DNA from 3 places in the Desulfitobacterium dehalogenans ATCC 51507 genome. Region 2 is predicted to be linked to each of the others. Evidence: riboswitches for the same ligand, from Rfam matches in the RefSeq annotation. Region 2 holds a riboswitch; each other region holds the start of a gene.
The links. A riboswitch is a leader RNA that binds a small molecule or an ion and turns the genes downstream of it on or off. The one in region 2 is predicted to bind cyclic di-GMP.
Positions count from the first base shown of each region.

Region 1: another riboswitch for cyclic di-GMP. It lies ahead of DESDE_RS19365 (methyl-accepting chemotaxis protein); the one in region 2 lies ahead of DESDE_RS22730 (LPXTG cell wall anchor domain-containing protein).
Region 3: another riboswitch for cyclic di-GMP. It lies ahead of DESDE_RS13780 (Na+/H+ antiporter NhaA); the one in region 2 lies ahead of DESDE_RS22730 (LPXTG cell wall anchor domain-containing protein).

Region 1 covers NC_018017.1:4,042,965-4,048,306, reverse strand. The annotation lists gene DESDE_RS19370 (IS256 family transposase) at 1-1,094, opposite strand, end outside; gene DESDE_RS19365 (methyl-accepting chemotaxis protein) at 1,274-3,235, opposite strand; cyclic di-GMP riboswitch class I at 3,390-3,474, opposite strand; gene DESDE_RS19360 (hypothetical protein) at 3,868-4,053, opposite strand; gene DESDE_RS19355 (PH domain-containing protein) at 4,546-4,956, shown strand; gene DESDE_RS21880 (hypothetical protein) at 5,091-5,228, opposite strand.
Region 2 covers NC_018017.1:1,681,232-1,686,573, forward strand. The annotation lists gene DESDE_RS08185 (AfsR/SARP family transcriptional regulator) at 1-503, shown strand, start outside; gene DESDE_RS08190 (hypothetical protein) at 490-927, shown strand; gene DESDE_RS08195 (hypothetical protein) at 1,061-1,276, shown strand; gene DESDE_RS08200 (transglutaminase-like domain-containing protein) at 1,290-2,090, shown strand; cyclic di-GMP riboswitch class II at 2,350-2,433, shown strand; gene DESDE_RS22730 (LPXTG cell wall anchor domain-containing protein) at 2,452-4,218, shown strand; gene DESDE_RS08210 (glycoside hydrolase family 88 protein) at 4,370-5,342, shown strand, end outside.
Region 3 covers NC_018017.1:2,856,323-2,861,664, reverse strand. The annotation lists gene DESDE_RS13800 (4Fe-4S dicluster domain-containing protein) at 1-932, shown strand, start outside; gene DESDE_RS13795 (hypothetical protein) at 1,031-1,339, opposite strand; gene DESDE_RS13790 (BaiN/RdsA family NAD(P)/FAD-dependent oxidoreductase) at 1,465-2,724, shown strand; gene DESDE_RS13785 (hypothetical protein) at 2,801-3,370, shown strand; cyclic di-GMP riboswitch class I at 3,454-3,548, shown strand; gene DESDE_RS13780 (Na+/H+ antiporter NhaA) at 3,696-4,865, shown strand; gene DESDE_RS13775 (HutP family protein) at 5,208-5,342, shown strand, end outside.

The DNA.
Region 1 (5,342 bases), 2.0 Mb from region 2:
GTCGAAAGAAAGACCACTTTCCGGATGGAATCATCCGTAGGGAAAATGGATTTGGTCTTCGTAAATTTCCTCACCATTCTATGATACCCCTCCACGGCGTTGGTCGTATAAATCAAATGCCGAATTTGTTCGGGATAGCTGAAAAATGTGGTGAGGTCTGCCCAATTGGCATCCCATGACCTCAGGATCGATGGATATTTTCTATCCCATTTTTCCCTGAATTCCTCCTTGGCATACTCCGCATCATCAAGGTTGACCGCACCGTAGATTTTCTTCAGGTCAGCGCAGATGCTCTTTCTGTCCTTGTACTGTACGAATTTTGTTGAATTCCGTATCTGATGGACGATGCATAATTGTTGTTTCGTCTTGGGAAACACCGCGTTGATAGCTTCACCAAGTCCTTTCAAGTTGTCATGACAGGCGATGAAAATATCCTGTACGCCACGCTTTTTAAGGTCGGAGCAAATCGAGGCGTAAAAACTTGCACTCTCGTTTTCGCTGATCCAGATGCCCAGAATATCTTTCTGTCCGTTCATATCGATGCCCAGCACCGAGTAGACGCATTTGTTGATGATTTGGCTGTCCTTGCGGCTTTTGAATACGATCCCATCAAAGTAAATAATGGGGTAGAGCGACTCCAGTGGCTGGTTTTGCCACTCGTTGACTTCGGGAAGAATTTTATCGGTGATTTTGGAAATCAGTGTCTGGGGGATCTCTGCTCCGTAAATCTCCCGCAGATTATCTTCAATATCGCGCTGACTCATTCCCTTGGAATACATAGCCAGGATTTTCTGTTCAATTTCATCGGTTCGGGTTTGCCGTTTTTCCAGAATTCTCGGCTCAAATTCGCCGTTTCGGTCGCGAGGTACGGCAATTTCACTTTCGCCGTAATCGCTGATGATCGTCTTACGGTTATAGCCGTTGCGACTGTTGCCAGAGTTGTTTCCCTCAATGCTGTTTTTTTCATAGCCCAGATGGTCTTCCATCTCGGCTTCCAGCATCTGCTCGATGGTTCCGGCGAACAGTCTTTTTAGTTTCGACTGAATATCCCCTGTGCTTTGGCAGTCTTGCATCAGTAGGCTGATCAGTTCCATTTCCTTGTCAGTAAGAATGTTTTTCGATTGTTTCATTTCATAACCTCCACTTTTGTTGTATGTGGAGATTATTGCCATTTACACAGGTGTTTAGTCAGTCTCTGAGGCACATAAATTCTGTGCGCTCAAGGCTTTTTTGTTATTAGGCTCTGTTTTCTATAACGACCACAATGCAAAGATTATTCAATTTTAAGCTTCGCAACTTGAGTGAGGAGTTCGTGAGCCACATTTTCTAATTGCCCGGAGGAATGAGCAATCGTTTCGATTGAAGCTAATTGTTCTTCTGAAGAAGCTGAGATTTCCTGCATACCAGCCGAGGCTTGTTCAACCACTGCGGAAATATTCGTGGCTTGGTCAGCAACTTCTTTCGTCTGATTATTGATTTCCTCTAAGGCTATGGAAATTTCATAGGAGTTTTGCGCAAGCTCAGTAATTGAAGCAAAAATCTTCGCAAAGCTTTCTTTAGTATCTTCTGCCGAAGATTCCATAACAACAACGCTTTCTTTAGCCTGATTCATATTATTAACGGCTTCCGTCACCTTACCATTAATGCCATTGACAATATCTTCAATTTTCTTGGTGGAACTGCCGGATTGTTCAGCGAGTTTGCGAATTTCTTCGGCTACGACGGCAAATCCTCGTCCTGCATCACCAGCACGGGCTGCTTCAATCGAAGCATTTAATGCAAGCAGATTGGTTTGTTCGGCGATACTGTTGATTGCACTGATCATGTTGCGAATCTCATCGGCCATTGTGGCCAGTTGAAGGATCGATTGACCAACAGCATTCGAATACTTGTTGTTTTCTTCTATTTTTTGACTTTGGCGTTCAAGAGCCTCTTGACCGGCTTTAGCAAGCTCTAATGATTCTTTGGCCTTGACTGTACCAACATCTGTTTTTTGCGTAGCTTCGCTGACGATATTATTAACCGTATTAATCGCATCTGTTGAACCTTGAATCATTAAAGCCTGATTGCTATTGCCTTGAGCCATTTCGTTTATAGTTGTAACGACTTGGGTTAAGCTCTGAGTGGTTTCCTCAGTTGTTGACGATAATTGCAAGGAATGAGATGCTAGCGTCGAGGCAACCTCTTGAATGTTGACTACAAGTCCCCTTAAGTTTTGAGTCATTGTCTTAAGACTATCATAAAGTTGGCCGATTTCATCTTTTGACTTAATTTTAATTTCAAAGTCTGTCAAATCTCCGCTCGCAATTGTTTCGATAACGGAGGATAACTGGACGAGTGGCTCGGTAAATCGTTTTGAAAAGATAAGGCCCAATAAGCCGACAACAATGCTCACAGCTAAGAGCAAGCCGATTGAGGTATACAGGAGTCTATTAGCGGAAGCCATCGCCACCGAAACAGGGGTTTCCACAGCGATTAACCAGCCCGTCAGTTCGTTCAAAGTATGGCTGGCAATAACCTCTTCACCTTGAATATTGGTCGTTTGTATAGTCATATCCTGTCCGGTAAAACCTGTTTGCACAAATTCTAAAGAGCTAAAATCTTCTTGGTTTTGAACATATTCGATAAGGGGATGGGCCAATACGGTCCCTTGTCTGGAAATCACATAGATGCTTGAACCACCTTCTGAAAGCTCTGTGACAAAGTCACTGAGCTGAGCGAGTTGAATGTTCGCTTGAAGAACCCCGACAATGTTATTATTCATATCACGAACAGGTGTAGAGATCACGACAATCAATTCACCGGTAGCCTTTGCGACGAGAATATCGGATACATACTCTTCTGTACCGTTCATGGCTTGCTTAAAAAAATCTCGCTCATTGATTTTGGTTAAGGCATCATCATTACTTTTAACGACTTGTTGTCCTTCGGTATCGTCGAGAGCAATAATAAGTTCGGGATTGACTTTAACGGCATCCAGCAGAATATTTTTCGCATTAGGTAAATCGAAATTGCGAATGGCCGGTTGATTGGCAACCATATGTAAGGTATTGAAATTTTTATCCAACATCCCGTTTATTTCAGCTTTGGCAATTGCTATTTTGTCCTGGCTTAGCTGATAGGAACTCTGTTGGGAGCTTGAGATAAAAGAGGGTATGGATACGGCAGAAAAGATTAACAGTGGAATTAAGCTAGTAGCTAAGAGCATTGAGAATAAGCGTGCCTTGAGTTTCAAAATAGTTCCTCCTCACATAATAAAATTTGTTCCTACTAGAAGAGCTTGACCATTTACTTTATGGTCTTGACCATATTACCGAAGACTTATTCTAAATTAGGACTGAAAAAACAATAAAAAAAGCCGCATTCATTTAGCGACAGTAAAAGAAGACTTCGGCAGCTTGGCAACCATCAGCATGATCTGGAAGGCCCATAGCTTTGCGTCCTCAGCTTTCGCTAAGTTTGCCTTTGTCGCAATATAAGGAAGTATATCTAAGTATAATGGTATGTGGTATGTGGTATGTGGTATTACCTAATCAATTCTACTATAAATTATTACAATTTGAAAGGTAATTCGTAAATAAATCTATCTTCTCAAATAAACCCTGTAGGTTATCTCTACGTCAAAACTGTTAATATCCTTAGATGGTTTAATAATTCGATCAACATACTCTTGAAGGACTTTTTTCTTTTCCTCTTCATTGGCGGAAAAGAGGAAGTCCTTTTGCTTATTTATCCATGCTGTCTACCTTAATCCTAAACGTATTACTGTTCCTTCTTTTCCATTTAAAGTGGCTAGGTAAAATATTAACTAGCCGCTTATGACAACAAAAAGGCCAGGGTAATTCGCCTGGCCTTCCTTTGATTGTTTTAGAAAATTACACCAAGAGCAATCAGGATAAGAATTGCGATAAAGATAATTCCTACGCCAACGCCAACGCCAACACCTGTAACTGGGGGGACAGGGAAGACAGTGGGACGGCTGGTTACAATTGGTCCAATGTGTGGTGGAGCACCGACCGGTGAAATATGAGGAAAATGACTAAACCCGCCCATTAATATTCCTCCTTCCTTAAAATTTTGCACTTAGACTAGAACACGATTCCCATTGCGATAAGCAAAAGAATGATTACAACTACGATTGCAATACCTTCGAATCTCTCTTCACGACGTTCAACTCCGTCAAAACCAAGTGCCATTTGAATTCCTCCTTTACTCGAAGATACTACAGTTTATGCTTTGTCTATAAGACTTGCCACAATATGGGAATTTGCGCAAGGCGGTGATGCAGTTGTGCAGATGTAGGTTATATAAGCCTAAAGAGGCAAACGCAAAGGAGAATTGCGTTAACGGCCACTGATGAAATTAAAGGAATACCTTCCTTTTTGTCAAATATTATTAAATTATAATCGGTATATTTTATAGTTTCTAATTTTATTATAGGCTAATAGTCTCTGTTTTTATTAAGGTTAGAAGGGGAGAAGGTATGGTATACATGACACTATTGAAGCTACTATTAAAAATGCTGGTTGGGGAAGAAAGAAAGCAATGCAGGAGCAAATTGACTTAATAGAAAGATCACTTTTAAAAGGGGAAAAACTATTGGCAGTTGGGGCCTCTTTTCCGGATCCGACTGAGCAAGTTTATGTAACGGATAAAAGAATCATCGTCCAAAAGATAAAAGGCTTTAACAGCACCAAAAAGGAAATCCCTCTATCGGCAATCGGTTCAGTAAACAAAAAGTTCACGCTTTTTCACGGCGGCACACTACAGATCGTGGCATCTAACGATTCTGCAACAGTGGAGAAAATACCGTTGGATGTGCTACAGGAAGTTAAGCGTATTATTGATGAATTGCTAAATCAGCCCGTACAAGATGATTCAGTGTTGCAACAGGCACCATTACCAGAGCAAATCACTGTAAATTGTCCCGGATGTGGGGCTACAAATATTAAGTAAGTAGGTAAAACTATTTTTTGCGAATATTGTGATAGGACCTTATAAATAACTTTTTGGAGAAGTTGAGACATGAGAAACTTACTGTGGCATTACCCTCAAAAATATAACATAAACAAAAACGATGACCTCCAGTTTTAGTTTGCATCACTTCCACCGCCTGATGACGTTACTACAGGTTCCCAGCCAAGTTTACGCATGGCAGCCTGGGCAATTGATATTGCTTGGAGCTCGGACAGATTGTGGCTTCTGGCTTCCCCATGAATTTCTACCATCTCCGGTACAATATTGGTTGCAAGACCTCCTACGGCTATACAAGGGAAAAGATAGCATTTTTGCTGAATTTGCGAATATGCTTTGACAGATAAGTGTCATTAGCTGTATACACT
Region 2 (5,342 bases):
CTTCCGATCTGGTAACCAAGCTCTATCACGACGCGACCAATAAAAATACGGCCCTGAACCAGGATATCGCCTTGATCAAGGATAACCTGAAAGAAGTGGCTAAGATCCTTGGCGCTGTTTACTGTAATTATGAACAATTTAAAATGATTTATCAGCTTGAGGCCAGAGCGGCGCTCCGGTCGGGAAAATCTATTTTTATCGCACTGCTCACCGTTACGGGTAAAAACAAGAAGGAGCTTCCGAGAGAGAGTCTGGACGTGACCTTCGATAAGATAAAAAATGCCATCGTTTCCTCCCTGCGCAAGGATGACGTCGTTACAAGATACGGGAGGACGCAGTTTCTTCTCTTGCTTTCCAACCTTACATATGAAGACGCCAACACGGTATTGAACAGACTTGTGTGGAAGATCAACGAAAGCGGCTTCCATAACAGCATTGAAGTTTTTGGGCAATTTCAGTCACTCGATCCGATCGAATTGGAGGAGAGAGATGTTTCAATTTGAGAAGAGTACTATTTCGAGCAACATCGCGAAATTTAAGGTGATGATTGAGACAACGGAGAATCATGATGTTGCGGGGACTCTTTATAACGATTCCTACGCCATCGCCATCGATTTTCAGGGCATAAGACAAATGTTAAGCATTCTGGACGACTTTTTTGATTACGTCAATTTTCCCCAGGCGACACATGAGAAGAGAAGCTTCAGCGAGTCGCCGTCCAGGAAGGAGAAGCATCCGCCCCGCGGACTCAGAGAAGTTTCTCCGGAAGAGATGAAAGACAAGCAGCCAGCCTTTCTTCTTCACGTCCAGTTCCGTCAGAACTCGACCTGGCAGGGTACACTATCATGGCTTCCGGAACAGAAAACCAAGCGGTTCCGCAGTGAATTGGAAATGATAGGCATGATTGCGGAAACCTTAAAGAAATAATCTGCAAAAATAAATATTGTATCTTTTATGATTGAATTGTGACTGGGGCATCCCATAATTAAGACGATCGATGAAAAAATATGTTTTTTTTGACCAAGCAGTTAGGTATATAATAGATTAAGGAGGGCTTCTTATGAGTGAGTCGACAAAAAAGAACGATTGTAAGGCTACGTTTACGATACAAATACAATTTCAGCAGAATGCTACCTGGCAGGGCAGCATTGCATGGGCGGAAGGCGGTAAGTGCCAAAACTTCAGAAGCGAATTGGAAATGCTGAAATTAATGATGGAAGCAGTGGCCGGCAACAAATCTGATGACGCGGAAGATACTTTGGATACATGGAAATAAGGAGGCGGAACGCATGAAAAGAAGATTACTGCTTTGCATAGCTGCATTTGTTATATGGATTATGGCCGGGGCTTCCGAAGTATTTGCAGCCGATTATTTCAATACGAGCGACATTGGCAAAGGAGTGATCCGTATAACCTATGACGGGGGCGGTAAAACGAAGGTAATGATTCAAAAAGAGGACGAGAAGTATACCTACGATATCAACAGCTCCGGAAAGACAGAAAGTTATCCGCTGCAGTTGGGCGACGGAACGTATAAGATCAGTCTTCTTGCCAATACCTCCGGAAACTCCTACAAGCTGATTGCATCCAAGAGCGTCGATGTGAAGATAACCAATCCCAATTCCGTGTACCTGACCTCGATTCAGACTATCAACTGGAATGTGGACTCCAAGGCCGTCGCGAAAGCGGCGGAACTCACCAAGGATATCGACGATCTGGGAAAGAAGGCTACTGTATTATGGGATTACATGGTTAAGAACAACTCCTATGATTACAACAAGCTTGCTACGCTGTCCACCGATTATCTTCCGGTAATTGATCAGACCCTTGCCGAGAAAAAGGGGATATGTTACGATTTTTCTTCATTATATGCGGCAATGCTGAGAAGTCAGGGAAAGCCTGCAAAATTAGTTAAGGGATATGCTCCGAAAAATGCCGCCGGCTATCATGCGTGGAATGAGGTATACGACGAGAGCAAGGGCCAATGGATCGTAATCGACACGACCTATGATCTTCAGGTAATCGCAAAGAATCCTAAGATTACAATGGTAAAGAACGCTAAGGATTTTAACAAAGTGTATGAATATTGAAGACAATCCAACTGCCACATGTTTCATTCTCCCGAGTCAAACAGGGATGTGAAACATGTGGTTTTTTTATTTGCAGCAAATAAGAAAGACCAGATCCGGCATCTGAATACATGCTGGTAATGGTTCATAGATGAAACTCAAAAAAGAGAATAGTTGATTTTCAAAATTATGACTGCTATGTGACTGACGAAACAGATAATGATAGCAAGAGTTTTAATTATAGCATTTTTCTGACGAGGAATCATTTTAGGCTTTTAGATTCTTAAAGGGATGCTTTGAAACGTGTTTCTTATATGGGCACTTGAAACACGCGGAGCAAATAGTGCAACCCACCTTTACATTGCAAGCTAATGTAGAGAGGATGAAGGTTTTGTCGAGAAGATTATCAAATGATTTAACTAGAAAGCAGGCAAACTGGGAACGGAACCAGAGGAAAAAAAGAAAATTGTTGCTTAGACTTACAGCATCAACTGCGGCATTTACGATAGCAACATTTGGACCGATCGCACAAACTCCGATGGCCTTTGCTAATACCAATGTTCAACAGGAACAGCCTGGTGATGACTCTGGTCAATTGGAGAATGGTTTGTTGATCGTTGATGGGGTTGTATACGATATAAATACAGATACCGACGCTGACGCGGATACTAACGTAGATGCTGATGCTGACGCTGGCTCAGATACTGACGCTGATGCTGATGATTCAGTTTATCAAGATGTTAATTCTGATGATGATTTATCAAATGTCGGCATAAGGTCAGCCTCAAATAATGATGTATCTGCTTCAAGTGTGGGTAGTTATACAATAACCTCGAATACCTCTCTCTCCCAATCTGGTGGAGAGACAGTCGGCAATGGATGGGGTAATGTTAAAGTTGATTTTGAGGGCGACCACACATCGAATGGTAATGGTGCTTCTTCCGAAATGTACAGAGGCAGCGATGACGCAGAGAACTCTTGGTCATTAAAAATTATTGTTGATTCAAATAAGGATTGGAAGATTGTTGCCGAAGGAAATATTCCTGAGGGATCGTTTGACATTTATGTACAAGAAGGTAACGGAAAAAATACAGTAATAAATAAATATACAATTACCGTTTCGAATTCAGTGAATGGCGAAATACGAGAAATAACGCTTGGTTCTGGAACAGGAAAAGACTCTGTTAATGAAGTAAGATGGGCTGGTGGGTCTGGGTTTACTCCGAATGACGATGGCGACTCCGATAGTGATTCGGACTCCGACAGCGATTCGGATTCTGACAGCGACGCTGATGCCGATGCTGACGCCGATGCCGATGCCGACGCTGATGCCGATGCCGACGCTGATGCCGATGCCGACGCTGATGCCGATGCCGACGCTGATGCCGATGCCGACGCTGATGCCGATGCCGACGCTGATGCCGATGCCGACGCTGATGCCGATGCCGACGCTGATGCCGATGCCGACGCTGATGCCGATGCCGACGCTGATGCCGATGCCGACGCTGATGCCGATGCCGACGCTGATGCCGATGCCGACGCTGATGCCGATGCCGACGCTGATGCCGATGCCGATGCCGATGCCGACGCTGATGCCGATGCCGATGCCGATGCCGACGCTGATGCCGATGCCGACGCTGATGCCGATGCCGACGCTGATGCCGATGCCGACGCTGATGCCGATGCCGACGCTGATGCCGATGCCGACGCTGATGCCGATGCCGACGCCGATGCCGACGCCGACGCCGACGCTGATGCCGACGCTGATGCCGATGCCGACGCTGATGCCGACGCCGATGCCGACGCTGACGCTGATGCCGATGCCGACGCTGACGCCGACATAGAGATTTTGGATGAAGAAATACCGGCGGGTCCAGTAGAGGTTTTGGGTGAAGAAGTAACGGTGGGTCCAATAGAGATTTTGGATGAAGAAATACCGGCGGGTCCAGTAGAGGTTTTGGATGAAGAAGTAACGGTGGGTCCAATAGAGATTTTAGATGAAGAAATACCGGCGGGTACAATAGAGATTTTGGATGAAGAAGTACCATTAAGCGCCTTGCCTCAGACTGGTGGTGCCGGAACTGGGCTCTTCTACGGCATAGGTACCTTAATGGCCGCCTTAGGATTAAAATTAAGAAAGCATAGATGATGATAGAAATATAACCCAATATAGACTGATAAGGCCGTGATTTAATTCCGGCCTTATCGATTTTTTTAACAATATGTGTAGTAAAATGTTTAAGAGAGATGAAAACAATAGGTTTGACTAAGAAAGATGAAAGTTAGAGAGGAAGACTTAAGTGAACCGACTTAACAAAATTAAGGACGATTCTGATCTAAAAAAAATGCTTGATGAATTGAAAGATCAAATATTTGCACAAAAAACCGTTGTGTCAGAAAATATGGAACTGTTTTTTTCGAACAAGCCAAAGTACGTAGTTTTTTTATCTTTTAGCGACGGAAACTCCAGAGCCTATGTTACGAAAGGAATAGGCAACTCAGTTGAAGTCAGTTGGAAAAATGCAGTAGACTTAATGAAGAAAAAAATCAAAGAGACAGAGATCAATCCTATTTGGATAAAAGCAGATATCGTCAGAAAAATAAAAGCGTATCCATATCAAGAGTTTATAAGATATATTTCTGAAATCAAGATAAACTATTTTAGAGAAGGAATTTCCTTGGACAATATGTTTAATATATCTTTTTTAGAGCAGGAAGTGAATTCAAATGTGTTTATATACGATGTAAAAGATTCCTATCAAAAAAAGAAGCATTTAGTATGGAAGAATATCAACTATTATCTCAAGAGGAATACAGGAAACAAATATCAGTTTGATGAAAATTCCATTGCTTATATATACACCTTTACCACCCTCGGATTTTTCCATGATGGAATGAAATGCTATCCCTTGTGCAGTGAGGGGCATGAAGTTGGGCGCCGGTCAATAGAGAAGGTTGATGAAGCATTACTTAGAGATATTATAAGTAACGCTTCGAATTTCTTATCCAATCAGATTGATGGAGCTGGAAAATTTTGTTATGGGTATTTCCCTTGCTTTGATAAAATTGTTCCTCATTACAACATATTAAGGCACGCAAGCACGACTTATTCAATGCTTGAAGCATATGAATTCAATAAGGATCCAAAACTAAAGGACAGCATTAAACGTGCATTGGAATATCTAATGAATGAAGGAATTGAATTATTCAAAGATGATGATGAGAATAATATCGCCTTTGTAATTGAAAGGTTAGAAAAAGGAGATGCAGAAA
Region 3 (5,342 bases), 1.2 Mb from region 2:
TTTCGGAATATCGCGAAATTGATGCCAAAAAGTGTACCGAATGTGGGGTGTGTATGGCCGTTTGTCCTAGCGATGGCTTTGTGGATCGTTCGACAGACCTCCTGCATACTTACATTGAGGAAGGTGAGGAGATTACTCTCAATTGTCCTCAGGCAGCACCTTTAGGATTTGAGATCCCCTGTTTGGGGATAATTGATGGTGATCTGTGGCTTACCCTAATGCACGCCGCGAAGGAGAAGAAGGTTATCATCCATACGGGGAAATGTGCAGAGTGCCCTGATAAAAGAGCCTGTGCTTTAAGTGTGAAGAGCTTCAAAGCCATCCATGAGGATTGGCCGGATCATCCCCCGATAGTCATCCAAGTAAGTCCTGACCAACCAGAAGAAGCTGAAACACCAGGAATTGGTCAAAAAAGCAGAGCTGCCCTACCCAAAAAGCCGGCGGAAAAAAGAGGGTGGAAGCAGAAAGGTTGGGAGAAGCTCGAAAGCATATTACCTGGGTTGACAGCTGATGAAGCCTACCCAATCCCCCGTACGCGCCAATTATTAGTAAGGCGGATGGAAGGAAGTCCCCAGGACAAGATCCCAATCCCTGCTTTGCAGGTGGGAAATAAATGTACTAACTGCGGGGTTTGTGCAGCCATCTGCCCCCAAACAGCACTTGCCAAGAGAGAAAATGGAGAGGAACTAACCCTTATTTATGAACCTTATAAATGCGTCCGCTGTCAGCGCTGTGTCAATATTTGCAACCCGAAGGCCCTGGAATTTGTGCAAAAGCAACTGTCTCATCGTCACTACACGGGTAAAATTCTTCTCCATAAAGGAAGTCCTAAGCATTGTACCCGTTGTGGTAAGCAAGTATTCGATAATTCTGAACCCCCGATGTGTGTCGCTTGCGCTTCTTCCTCAAGTGATAGCATCTTTAATTCTTAGATTCCTAAAATAAATAGAAAACACGGCTAAGCCGTGTTTTCTCTGCCTATCAGTGATTTCGTTTTCGGTAGGGCAACAGTGGGAAGACTCTTTCGTGATTAATGATTGTGATGATTACAGCCACAGCCACAGCTATGGCCGTGCACATGAAGAGCGGGGGAAGCGCCATCTTGTCCGGTGGACTTTTTCTTCGCAGGTTCCCTTAAGAGTTGATTCGTTAAATGCCGAGTATGAGAAAGTGGCTGTTGCTGAACTTCCAAAGCCAGCTCGATGGTTTGGCGCAGGGTTTCATTAGGTACCCCTAAGGCTTTGGCATCCGTAACGGCTGAACGAAGGTTGGCCAGGGCATTCGTAGCTGCGGCAGCAGATATTTGTATTAATAAAGTTGTTTTTTGATCCAATTCCATAGTGACTCCTCCCGTAGTTGAATTTAAACCTAATATAGCATAAGAATGCGATAATCACAAAAACTTTAAGCAAATTTATGTTTGTACAGTCAAAGAGGATATTGAGATTCAAGGAAGGATTAAAGATGAAAGAAGAACGTGTTATTGTGGTCGGAGCAGGAGCAGCCGGACTTATGGCTGCGGGGCAAGCTGCCTTAAAGGGGGCTGAAGTTCTGCTCATCGAAAAGAAAGAACGCCCTGGACGGAAAATCGCCATTTCGGGTAAAGGACGTTGCAACCTAACCAATGCCGAGAATGTGGGAGATTTTATCCGGAATTACCCAGGCAATGGGCGTTTTCTCCATGGGATCTTAAGAGAATTTGATAATGTAAGACTTCGCGACTTCTTCTCCCATTATGGTGTTGAGACCAAAATAGAACGGGGAGGGCGAGTATTCCCTATCTCTGATGATGCCGAGCAAATCGTTGAGGCCTTGCTCAAGTATAATATGGATGCGGGAGTGGAGTTGGCTACCGGACAAACGGTGGAAGAGATACTTCTTCGTGAAGAGAAGGTCTGGGGTGTGCGTTTAGGCAATGGAAAAATCCTTGAAGGAAAGTCGGTGATCATCTGTACGGGGGGCGGTTCTTATCCAGCTACAGGCTCCACAGGAGATGGCTACAAGATGGCTCATAAGCTAGGCCATAAGGTTATCCCCCCGCGGCCATCTCTTGTTCCGTTGAGAACTCACGAAGACTGGGTGACTCAGGTTCAAGGGCTTTCCCTAAGGAATGTGGAAGCCGCTTTGTGGTATAGCGGGAAAAAGCAGCAAACAGAATTTGGAGAGATGCTTTTTACTCACTTCGGTGTCTCCGGCCCGATTATTCTTACTTTGAGCCGCTGGGCGGGAGAAGTATTGGCCCGCGGAGAAAAGGTTCACCTGACTATCAACCTCAAACCTGCCTTGACGGCAGAACAATTGGATCAGAGGGTACAAAGAGATTTTAAGAAATACTTAAATAAGCAATTCAAGAACTCACTGGATGAGATCCTCCCTAAAAGCTTGATTCCCATAATCATCCAATTGTCTAAAATCCCCCCTGAGAGAGTGGTCAATAGTATCAATAGGGAAGAAAGAAAATACCTGGTGCATTTGTTGCAAGAGCTCCCTTTATCCATCAAAGAGACCTTACCTCTAGCTGCAGCCATCGTGACGGCTGGAGGAGTGGATGTCAAAGAAATCGATCCGAAGACCATGGCTTCCAAAAAGGTCAAGGGTCTGTATTGGGCCGGAGAAGTAGTGGATGTGGATGGAGTGACAGGAGGCTATAATCTGCAAGCAGCTTTTGCCATGGGATACCGGGCTGGCCGAGGAGCGGGAGAATACGCTTTAATAAATGACTAGAATCTGCACGCTCTAAAAATAATAATCATGTCTTAGTTCTACACAGGACGCATAAACTGGTGATGAGGTGAAGTTTATGCGTCCTTTGCAATTTTTTAGTAAGAATAAGAAGCGAAATGGATTTATTCCTCGTTCCGGGAGAACCACAGCCCGTGCCAATAAACGTCGGCATAATTATTCGTCAGGTCTGCTTAAATTCGAGAAGGCTATTATTCGGGCGGTCGTTCTCTCAGCTGTCTTCTTGGTTTTAGCTCAGATGGCTTTAGGGTTAGCTAAAGATCCTGTGGATTATTATATTTCCGTGGCACAGAACGTAGAAGCGCCTTCCTTGGACAGTACGCCGGTATCAAGTACGGTCACACCGAATTTAATTCAGGAAGCGACTTCTCAAACATCCCTGATAACCCTCAAAGCTGTTCCCGCCGCACCGGTCCGCGTGATCCAAAATGGAAAAGTTCTCGGAACCTTAGCACGAGGGGAATTGGAGATCCCTGTTCAAGGAGGAATACTTCAGTTGGATGGAACCAATGTATCCGCCATTGTGCGCATACAGGTGATCAGGAAAGATTCCGCCCTGACAGAGCCTCGGCTTAATCAGACGGTTATTATCGAGCATAATGTCCAAACTTTAAGAGTCAGCCGCTAGGACATGGGATAAAAGATGTTGCTCGGTTATTGCCTGAGGCAGTTTATCTATGCTATACTAAATTATTAAAAATTAAATATTTCTAATGGTTGGGGCAAACTTTGTTAAAGCAAAGGACGCTAAAGCTATGGGTCTAAGGTCGTTGCGCAAGATCGACTAAGATCGCCAAGCTACAAGTGCTTAGAACTTCTTAGGGGAGAGTAGTTCCTTTTTGGACTACTCTCTTTTTGTATGCTTTTTTAGGAAAGGAGTGCTTACAGGACCGCGACATTATGAATCTGTCTATCCTATTTACACATTATTATTGACTTGAGGGGGAGATCCAGTGAGTACGAAGAAAAAGACTATTAATTTTTTGCAGGAGTTTTCAATACCATTAATTCTAGGTGTTCTTATTGCACTTGTTTGGGCTAATTTAGCGCCGGAGAATTACCATCATTTTGTGCACAATGAAATTATGGGAGACCTATCCCTTCATTTCTTTGTTAACGATATTTTTATGGTGTTCTTTTTTGCTATAGCGGCTGTTGAAATCACCCAGAGCCTATTGCCTGGAGGGAGCTTAAATCCCATTAAACGGGCCGTCAACCCCTTAATGGCCACCCTTGGCGGTGTTCTGGGCCCGGCCCTTGTATTTATTGGTTTAAATGCCCTGATAGGGAGTTCCGAATTCGCTAAAGGTTGGGGCATACCTACAGCCACCGATATCGCCTTAGCTTGGTTAGTGGCAAGGGTAGTGTTTGGGGCTCATCATGCTGCCGTCTCCTTTTTATTGCTCTTGGCTATTGTCGATGATGGCATCGGTCTCATGATTATCGCCTTCTTTTACCCTGACCCCGCCAATCCGGTGGCCCCGATCTGGTTATTGCTCACTGTGGGAGGGATGCTGGTCGCTTATCTGCTTCGACGCAAAAATGTTCGGAGCTACTGGCCTTATATCGTCTTAGGGGGAGTGCTGAGTTGGGCAGGGCTTTATCTGGCTCATATTCATCCGGCTCTGGCCCTGGTTTTCATCGTTCCCTTCCTGCCCCACCCTCCCAGGGAGGAATTCGGCTTGTTTGAGGATGATCCCAAAGATCATTCTACTTTGAAAACATTTGAGCACGAGTGGAAAATTTTCGTGGATTTTGGCCTGCTTTTGTTCGGGTTAACCAATGCGGGCGTGGAGTTCTCGGAAATCAGCACCCTCACATGGCTCATTTTCATTGCCCTCTTAGGAGGAAAAACTCTGGGAATATTCCTAATGGGCTCTTTGGCAACAGTTATCGGCTTTCCCTTTCCCAAGGGCATGGGGTATAAAGAGCTTCTTGTGGCGGGCGTGGTAGCGGCTATGGGACTCACAGTCGCCCTGTTCGTTTCAGGCGTGGCCTTTATCGATCCGGGTCTGCAAGGAGCAGCAAAAATGGGAGCCCTCTTCAGTGCAGCTTCGGCAGTCATTGCCCTGGTCGCGGGTAAAGTGCTAGGAATTAAGAAAAGCCAAGACACTCAAGCTTAATTCTGAACCCAAATCTGTATGGTCATCCGCAATGGATTTTTCCTGTAGAACTATAGATTCGTGCTTGAAAGTTGATCGGATGCATCATATAATATAATTTAATATCCAATTCAACATCTGATGTAGAGATATGTAGTTGTAGGACGGTTTAGTTTTCTATTTTTCCCCCCAATTGAATAATGGAAGGATGGTAGGACGGTGGAATCAGATAATTGACACCGTAGGTGTCTTTTTTATTCTCTTTTTTAGGAAATGTACTAATGTCTAAAAGTACATAGTGTAGTACTATTAAAGATGGATAATCTAATCAAAGGAATCCCTTAAGGGAAAGGAATGAATAGAATGGTTGCAGAAAGTAAGAAAATTGCTATGGCGGCATTGCGCATGGCCATGGCCGAAAGCCGTGAAGAAGAAGCACACTTGAAGGATGGTTTTGGTCGCCACGGAATTCGTACTGTGGCTGTGGATTATGGCGGT